Regions from separate parts of the Sporosarcina sp. Y838 genome, predicted to be linked through region 2. Evidence: riboswitches for the same ligand, from Rfam matches in the RefSeq annotation. Region 2 holds a riboswitch; each other region holds the start of a gene.
What was found. A riboswitch is a leader RNA that binds a small molecule or an ion and turns the genes downstream of it on or off. The one in region 2 is predicted to bind S-adenosylmethionine.

Region 1 (2,203 bases), on a different contig from region 2:
TTCAGTACCACCAATGAGAACGATGCGTTTTTCCATAGACACAATAATGAACGTCTCGGAATTCGTACCGTCAACTGCAGGATCCGCTTTAAAAGAAGGAGCTGAAATGATAGTAAATTGCGCTTCGTGTTTCGAGAGCTCTACTTCAGTCGGGCGAATAAACAATTGATGGACGAATAGGTTATGCCAAGCAAATTCATTCACGACTTGAATGGATAGACGTGAAGCTGGATCTGCACCAGCGAATCCTTTGAAGACGAACAGTTCGTCTTTAACTTTTAAGTGTGTAAGCATTTTATTATATAATGAGTCAAATACATCAGATGAAATCGGACGGTTTACGCTGCCCCAATCGATTTTGTCTTTGGAGGACGCTTCCTCGACAATATATTTATCTTTAGGGGAACGACCTGTATACTTCCCTGTTTGAGCCGTGACTGCTCCATCGGAAGTCAGTTGAGCTTCTCCACGTGATATCGCTTTTTCAACAAGTTGTGGTACTGAAAGTTGAATTTTTATATTTTCACCGGAAAGAAGGTTATTTAGATCGTCGCTAATCTTTGCTGTAATCATAATTATGTACCGTCCTTTACTCATAGTCCCATATAATTGGGTGTCATGTCATCACATTTCTTAAATAGTATAACACATTAAGAATAATAATCTATATTAATCAAAATCTCAAGCAATTAGTTGTAAAATCGGCAAAGAAATTTGACAGGGAACAAGTTTTTTCGTAGCATATATAGTTGAACGGATACTCTTATCCCGAGCTGGTGGAGGGGTCAGGCCCAATGAAACCCGGCAACCTGCAATGACTTATTTGTCTGCGCAAAGGTGCCAAACCTGTAGCAAGGCACAGTCCTTGTATGATAAGAGTGAAAGGTGCTTTTAAAATCATGCCTTTCCTCATGTATTAGTACGTGAGCGAAGGGCTTTTTAATTTGTTTAGCCCTTTATCCTCGTGTATAGAGCTCGCAGTGGCTTGTAGTCTTTCCTGAATCCGGGAGGACTCTACATGGGACATATGAGTACCGTATCAATCTCGTAGGATATAAGGAGGAAAAGACATGACTAACCGCCGACTGTTTACTTCAGAATCGGTAACTGAAGGACATCCAGACAAAATGTGCGACCAAATTTCAGATGCTATCCTTGATGCTATTTTGGAGGAAGATCCAAATGCACGCGTAGCATGTGAAACGACAATCACTACAGGACTGGTACTCGTAGCAGGTGAAATCACGACGACTACATATGTCGATATTCCAAAAGTTGTGCGCGAAACTGTTAAAGGCATTGGTTACGTTCGAGCGAAATACGGATTTGATTGGGAAACGTCTGCAGTTCTCACTGCGATCGATGAACAATCAGCCGATATTGCTGCGGGTGTTGACCAAGCACTTGAAGCGCGTGAAGGATTAATGACAGATGACGAACTTGAAGATATTGGAGCAGGCGACCAAGGTTTGATGTTTGGTTATGCTTGTAATGAGACACCAGAACTGATGCCATTACCAATCAGCTTAGCCCATAAACTATCCTTTAAACTTGCACAAGTACGTAAAGATGAAACACTTTCGTACCTAAGACCGGATGGGAAAACGCAAGTGACTGTAGAGTATGATGAAAATAATATACCCGTCAGAATTGATACGATTGTTATTTCAGCACAACATCATCCTGAAGTGACACTTGAGCAGATTCAAAGTGATATTAAGGAATTCGTTATTAATCCAGTTGTACCAACTAATTTAATTGATGAAGAAACAAAGTACTACATCAATCCGACTGGCCGATTTGTAATAGGTGGACCTCAAGGAGATGCGGGTCTGACTGGTCGTAAAATCATTGTTGATACGTATGGTGGTTATGCACGTCATGGCGGTGGGGCATTTTCGGGGAAAGATCCTACAAAAGTGGACCGCTCAGCTTCATACGCGGCTCGTTATGTTGCAAAAAACATCGTTGCAGCAGAACTTGCAGACCGCTGTGAAGTCCAGTTGGCTTATGCAATCGGTGTAGCTCAACCTGTATCGATTTCGATTGATACATTCGGAACAGGTACCGTTGAGGAGAGTAAACTCGTGGAACTGACACGTGAACTCTTTGACCTTCGTCCAGCAGGTATTATTAAAATGCTTAATCTCCGTCGTCCTATCTACAAGCAGACGGCAGCGTATGGTCACTTCGGCCGCACGGA
Region 2 (2,203 bases):
AAAGTGCCGAAAGTGCGAAACTTGTCATTGATACACTTGAACAGTATAAAAGTGATTTTGTAGAGGTTTTAGACATGAAGGGTTTTCTGGATTTTAAATATTTGGAAGTGAAGCTCCTTGAAATTTTTCAATCCGAGCAGTTTTTGGACAAATGCAGGTGTGTCACAGGAGAAACGGCTTGTCTTATCGTAGTGAGGAAAGCTAATTATGTATGGTGGTTTTCCGTTGGAGATTGCCTAGTATACGTATTACATCCGGATCTGATTGCGCTGAACCAATTTCAACTCAACCAAAGGCAATTCTTCGAGTGGATTGGTCAGGTGAATACGTTTGAGCAAGCAGTACCATGCTATACGTCAGGAACAAGGGAATTGAGAAAAGGGAACAACCTTATTTTTTTGACGACTGACGGTTTGGTGGAATGCCCAGGCGAACCTTTTTCAAATCCGTCAAATCTTGTTGCTGAGCTGAATGGAAAAAGACTTGATGAAAGCATTTCACAGTTGTTGATGGAAATTGAAAGACAAAATGTACGAGACAGTACAACAATTGTTGCCTGGAGTGTGGAAGTAGAAAAGGAAGGCAGCATCCCGAGCGATTATAGGGGGATGACGGAAGAGATAAAGCAAACGCAGAACGTAGATTGAAAATAGATAAACTCCCGCGTCAGCATGATTGCTAACGCGAGGGTTCATCGTTTTACTTACTCATTTTCTTTTTCTTGCATTTGGGTTCATGCGTTCACGCTTTGGTTTCAGGGAACTCAGTTCAGCAAACTCGCGAGCAATTTCTTCACTCATGTCACCAGGTTTTATTTTTTGGTTTTTCGGTGTCTGCGGTAACGAACGCGCGTTGTTCCCGCCAGTTTTGTTGTCATCTCTCCCCAATTATAACAGCTCCTTTCAATCAGTAAGTACTTTGTTAAGGTGGCTTTATAAGAGGGATTTATCCAATGAAAATTTTTGCAATAGAAAAAGACCTTTTACAATAGGAAGTTAAGTAGTATAATGGAAGTTAATTAAATATTCTTATCAAGAGAAGCAGAGGGAATTGGCCCTGTGATGCTTCAGCAACCTCTGACCTGATCAGGAAGGTGCTACCTCCAACAAGATTAATTCTTGAGAGATAAGAGCTTAGAGCCCAAAAAGAACCCTCTTTTCTTATCATACAGAAAAAAGGGTTTTTTATATTTTAAAAAGGTAGGAAATTATAAGGTTTTACGATGGATTGCCTCGAGTTGCAGGTGCCTACCGCTTTTTTAAAAAATCATACATATAAAATCGAAAAGGGAGAGACGAAAAATGCCAATCAATATACCGAAACAATTACCGGCAGTAGAACTTTTAAAGAAGGAAAAGATATTCGTGATGGATGAAGAACGTGCAACATCCCAAGATATACGTCCTATGACTATTGCAATTCTGAATTTAATGCCTGAGAAAGAAAGAACTGAGTTACAGCTTCTACGATTGCTGGGAAATACACCTTTGCAAGTAAATGTTACATTTTTGAATACAGCAACACATGATTCGAAAAATGTTAGTAAAACACATCTAGATGCATACTATGCGACATTTGAACAAGTAAAACATCGCCGTTTCGATGGCTTGATCATTACCGGTGCACCCATTGAGCATTTGGAATTTGAAGATGTTAACTACTGGAAAGAATTAACGGCAATTATGGAGTGGTCAAAATTAAATGTAACATCAGTTTTACATATTTGTTGGGGAGCTCAAGCAGCTCTTTATCATCATTATGGAATTGGAAAATTTGAATTGCCTAAAAAATGCTCAGGCGTTTTTACACATCGTTTATCCGATCCTACCATCAATCTTTCACGAGGCTTTAATGATGAATTCAGAGCGCCGCATTCACGCTATACGTCTGTCTCAATAGAAGAAATTGAAAATGATCCTCGTTTACTTCTACTCGCCAAGTCTGAAGATGCAGGAGCTTTCATAGTCCTTTCCAAAGACAACAAACATATTATGGTTACAGGTCATTTGGAATATGACGCGGATACACTTGCGGAGGAATATGCACGTGACCTTAAAAGAGGGGTAGACATTGAGATACCACAAAACTATTTTCCGAATGATGATCCCACTAAAGAACCTTTGAACACATGGCGCTCACATACTCATTTGCTTTTCTCAAATTGGCTTAATTATTATGTCTATCAAGAAACGCCTTATGTGTG
Region 3 (2,203 bases), on a different contig from region 2:
ATCTAAATGACGTGGTGTATCCAACTCTACAATTATTGTTCTTTCTGTCTTCACTTTTACATGAAGCGGCTTTGTTTTTTGCGGTTCTGCCTCTCGAATTACAATCGGCTTTCTTGGAGTCACTATTTTTTCCGAGATGGGTGCTAGATTTCCAATGTATTTTTTCGCAGCCTCAATGTGCTTTGTCGTCGTTCCACAGCATCCACCAATTAAGCGCACGCCCTCTTCCCGGAGACGCAATGCAGCTCTCCCGAAATAATCAGCTTCTGATTCGTAGACAATCCGTCCATCCTCAACATCCATTAAACTTGCGTTTGGAGAAGCGGAAAGAAATGCTTTTTCAGGAAGTGTTACTTGTTCGAAAGCTTGAATCGTATGATGTGGTCCCAGTCGGCAATTGACTCCTACTATGTCCGCACCCAGTGCTTCAAGCTGATCAAACGCTTCGTTAAGCAGCATTCCATTTTGCAAAATGCCTGGATCATGCATTGATACTTGGGCAATAATTGGCGTATTTGTTAGTTTGCGTAAATGCTTTACAGTAGCAACAAGTTCTTCAAAATCATAATAGGTTTCTAGGAGTAACCCGTCCGGATCCCCTGCCAATAAGTGATTGGCTTGCTGATCAATCATTTTTATTATTTCTTCAACCGTCGCATCACTTTTACGAATCCCACGGATACCACCTATCGTACCAAGTACAAACTGTCCGCCTGGTGCAGCAGCTCTTTTTGCAATTTGAATTGCTGCTTCATTAATTTCTTTTACTTGATTTTCTAAACCATAACGCTCCAGCTTAAGAAGATTGGCTCCGTATGTGTTGGTCTGAATAATATCTGACCCAGCCGTAATATAATCTAAGTGAATTTTCTCCACAATCTCCGGTTTCTGTAGATTCAGCTCTTCGTTACAGTACTCAATCCCATATGAATAGAGCAGCGTCCCCATAGCCCCATCCGCAATTAATATCTTTGTCTGTAGTTCTTCCAGTAAGCCCATTCCACCCAATCCCCCTTTAATACAAAAAAAGCCTTCCATGAAAAGAAGACTTAACGATTTAAAATTCGTTCTTCTTCATCTCTCAGGACATTTCTCTCCTGCTGGAATTAGCACCTGACCATATTATGGCTGGTTGCTGAAGCGTCATTGGGCCAGTCCCTCGACTTCTCTCGATAAGAATTTAATATTCAGTTTTACTAACTATGATTATCCTATCGTTATAACTCGTATCAGTCAAGGACTTTTTCGTAAAATGCGAATATTCTTTTCCTTATTATTTTTATTTTTCTGATTTCAAAAAAATAAAAGCTGCTAACACAATTATATAATCATGTTAGCAGCTTTCACTCGTATTATATTATTGTATAGAGTGTTTTGTTAACCATTCTTCAATCAACGGAAACGTATTGTTAATGGCTCTTCTACCAGCAACAACTGAGACATGACCTGTATCCGTCAGATGGAAAGTCTTATCTCTACTTGAGATTTTAGCGTTTAATGGTTCTACTTGGTTAGGAGAAGCGATGACATCATGCTTTCCGGCAATATTTAATACATTTGCCGTAATCTTGCTTAACTCCACTTTCTGTCCTCTAATATAGAGTTCATCATTAATTAATTTATTCTCTTGATAAAACTCACCAATCCATTGCCTATAGGCTTCACCTGGAAACGGAATTCCGTCATTCAGCCATTTCTGCATCAACTTCCAATTGTTAACGAATTCCTCATTATCCGCGCGATCCGCCAGACTGATATAAGGACCATAAAAATTGGCTATCGGATTTAACAGCTTGTTGCCAAAATCAATCATATCATGAGGAATCAAACCAAGTGTGTCAACTAGTTTATTCAAGTTAAAATGACGTTTGTCTAACCAGCTCGTATATAAACCTGCATCCGAAAAATCAAAAGGGCTCGTCATGAAGATTAAATTACGAATTGGCAGTGTAGGATGGAGTGCCGTAAAAATAGAAGTCATCGTCCCACCCATACAATAACCGAGCAAACTGATTTCCTTGGCATCCGACGTTTTCAATACTTTCTTAACAGCGCGCGGAATATAATCTAAGATATAATCATCTAATTTCATATATCGATCTTCATAACCCGCAGTACCCCAATCCAGTAAATAAACATCGTGGCCTTTGTTTGTAAGATGTTCGATTAGACTATTGCCAGGCGTTAAATCCAATATATAAGG
Region 4 (2,203 bases), on a different contig from region 2:
TCAATTACATAGCTAAAACTCTTATAAAGAGAGGCGGAGGGATTGACCCTGTGAAGCCTCGGCAACCATTGAACAGTGTTCAAACGGTGCCAATTTCAACAGATTTATTATGAATCTGACAGATGAGAGGTTTTGCACGCGATATTTGTTATGCGGCGACCTCTTCTTTTAGGAAGGGGTCGTTTTTATATGGCAGGGGCGTTTATTATAACGAAGAGGGGGATTATGATGACTCAGAAAAAAATTGAATTGGCAACATTTGCGGGTGGGTGTTTTTGGTGTATGGTGCAGCCGTTTGATACGCAACCCGGTATTGAAAAAGTAGTTTCCGGTTATATTGGAGGCGTCACTGAAAATCCGACGTACGAGGAAGTGCGTGCGGGGGTTACGGGACATACGGAAGCGGTTCAAATCACATACGATCCGACTGTCTTTTCATATGAAAAACTAGTAGACCTCTATTGGCAGCAAATTGACCCGACGGATGCAGATGGTCAGTTTGGCAGTCGTGGAACTTCTTACCGCACGGCGATTATTTACCATCATGAGGAACAGCGACAAGTTGCGGAACGCTCAAAAGAGGCGTTAATCCAAAGTGGTCGCTTTGAAAAACCAATTGTTACTGAAATCGTTCAAGCCACAATCTTTTATCCTGCCGAGGACTATCATCAAGACTATTATCAAAAGAACCCAGAAAAATATAAAGTCTTCAAAGAAGAGTCGGGAAGAGCGCCCTTCATTCGCGAGAATTGGAATGGGAAATTGGTAGAGGCGTCACTTAAAAAGTAAATAGTTTTAAAGTATAGTTGACACATCGGAATAGATGGATTATTATGAATATCAATTACATAAACAAAACTCTTATAAAGAGAGGCAGAGGGACTGGCCCTTTGACGCCTCAGCAACCATTGAATTCATTCAAACGGTGCCAATTCCAGCAGATGTCGTTCGTCATCTGACAGATGAGAGGTTTTGCCTACAAACTACGTGTTGCGGCGACCTCTTAGTTCACAAGAGGCCGCTTTTTTATCTTTTTTCAGCAGAAGACTCTCACCTCTATAGGTGGGAGATGAATGTGGTTTTGTTATCCTGTTCAATGGGTGTCCAACCGCCCGCTGAACGAGGAGGAATGAAGTTCAATTCCTCCCTGATAAAGCCTCCGGCGGATGTCACAGATTTTGAAAGGAGTTAATCGAGCAAGCTCGATTCAAAATCTGGACGCAATTACGCCGAGGCGTAATTGATTGCCAATCATCAGATTAGACGTTGTGACCGTCACTCAGAAAAAAAGGAGGATGCGCAATGGTTTTGAAAGTGAATGATGTAGTTAAAATCGATGCGATTACGCAGGCGCTGAAAGGTTTGGATTTTGGAGAGGTACACATTACCATCCATGAAGGACAAATCGTTCAAATCGATCGAACTGAGAAAAAACGGTTCCCAGTACTGAAAACTGAAAATAAGAAGTGAAGCTGACCGGACAACCGGAGGCCTCTTGACTTTCACGATATTGTTCAAAGACAATATTGCGAATTGCTGGAGGCCTTTTTTGTATATAAATTAGAAATTTAGGGGGAATAGAAGATGAAAAAAGTGTTTAGAAATTTATTGCTAATTGCAATTAGTGTACTGGTATTGGCGGGGTGCGGGTCTGCATCTGCGGATGATGAAAAGAAGATTAAGATCGGCGCAACAGCGGGTCCTTATAGTGATCAATTGAAGGAAGGGATTATTCCTATACTTGAAAAAGACGGCTTCGAGGTTGAGATTGTCGAGTTCAATGATTATATCCAGCCGAACAATGCGCTAAATGAAGGAAATATCGACGCGAACTTATTCCAAAATCGAAACTATTTAGTGAATTTCAATGAATCCCATGACATGGACCTCGTACCTGCATATGGCGTTCCGACTGCTCCAATTGCACTTTATTCGGACCAACATACAGCTCTTGAGGATGTAAAAGAAGGCATGACGGTGACGTTGCCAAACGACCCAACAAACCTGGCAAGATCTTTGAACATGATGGAAGACTACGGCTGGATCACAATCTCTGAGGATGTTAATCCGATAACAGCTTCCGAAAAAGACGTGGAAACCAATAAATACAACTTGAAAATCCAACCACTGGATGCGGCGCAAACACCTAGGTCACTCGGTGATGCTGACTTCGCATTCGTCAATGGGAACTTCGCTCTGGCAT

Region 1: it holds a riboswitch for S-adenosylmethionine, as region 2 does, so the genes downstream of both, metK (methionine adenosyltransferase) here and metA (homoserine O-acetyltransferase MetA) in region 2, are expected to answer to the same signal.
Region 3: it holds a riboswitch for S-adenosylmethionine, as region 2 does, so the genes downstream of both, AC1TO4_RS05630 (bifunctional homocysteine S-methyltransferase/methylenetetrahydrofolate reductase) here and metA (homoserine O-acetyltransferase MetA) in region 2, are expected to answer to the same signal.
Region 4: it holds a riboswitch for S-adenosylmethionine, as region 2 does, so the genes downstream of both, AC1TO4_RS03420 (YezD family protein) here and metA (homoserine O-acetyltransferase MetA) in region 2, are expected to answer to the same signal.

The regions. Positions count from the first base shown of each region.
Region 1 covers NZ_JBXCJD010000023.1:14,204-16,406, forward strand. Annotated here, with positions in the region: gene pckA (phosphoenolpyruvate carboxykinase (ATP)) at 1-573, opposite strand, end outside; SAM riboswitch class I at 761-879, shown strand; gene metK (methionine adenosyltransferase) at 1,071-2,203, shown strand, end outside.
Region 2 covers NZ_JBXCJD010000005.1:295,161-297,363, reverse strand. Annotated here, with positions in the region: gene AC1TO4_RS09745 (PP2C family serine/threonine-protein phosphatase) at 1-647, shown strand, start outside; gene AC1TO4_RS09740 (hypothetical protein) at 708-887, opposite strand; SAM riboswitch class I at 1,026-1,132, shown strand; gene metA (homoserine O-acetyltransferase MetA) at 1,302-2,203, shown strand, end outside.
Region 3 covers NZ_JBXCJD010000003.1:181,827-184,029, forward strand. Annotated here, with positions in the region: gene AC1TO4_RS05630 (bifunctional homocysteine S-methyltransferase/methylenetetrahydrofolate reductase) at 1-999, opposite strand, end outside; SAM riboswitch class I at 1,072-1,179, opposite strand; gene phaC (class III poly(R)-hydroxyalkanoic acid synthase subunit PhaC) at 1,358-2,203, opposite strand, start outside.
Region 4 covers NZ_JBXCJD010000002.1:135,613-137,815, reverse strand. Annotated here, with positions in the region: SAM riboswitch class I at 19-129, shown strand; gene msrA (peptide-methionine (S)-S-oxide reductase MsrA) at 229-789, shown strand; SAM riboswitch class I at 859-969, shown strand; gene AC1TO4_RS03420 (YezD family protein) at 1,303-1,470, shown strand; gene AC1TO4_RS03415 (MetQ/NlpA family ABC transporter substrate-binding protein) at 1,585-2,203, shown strand, end outside.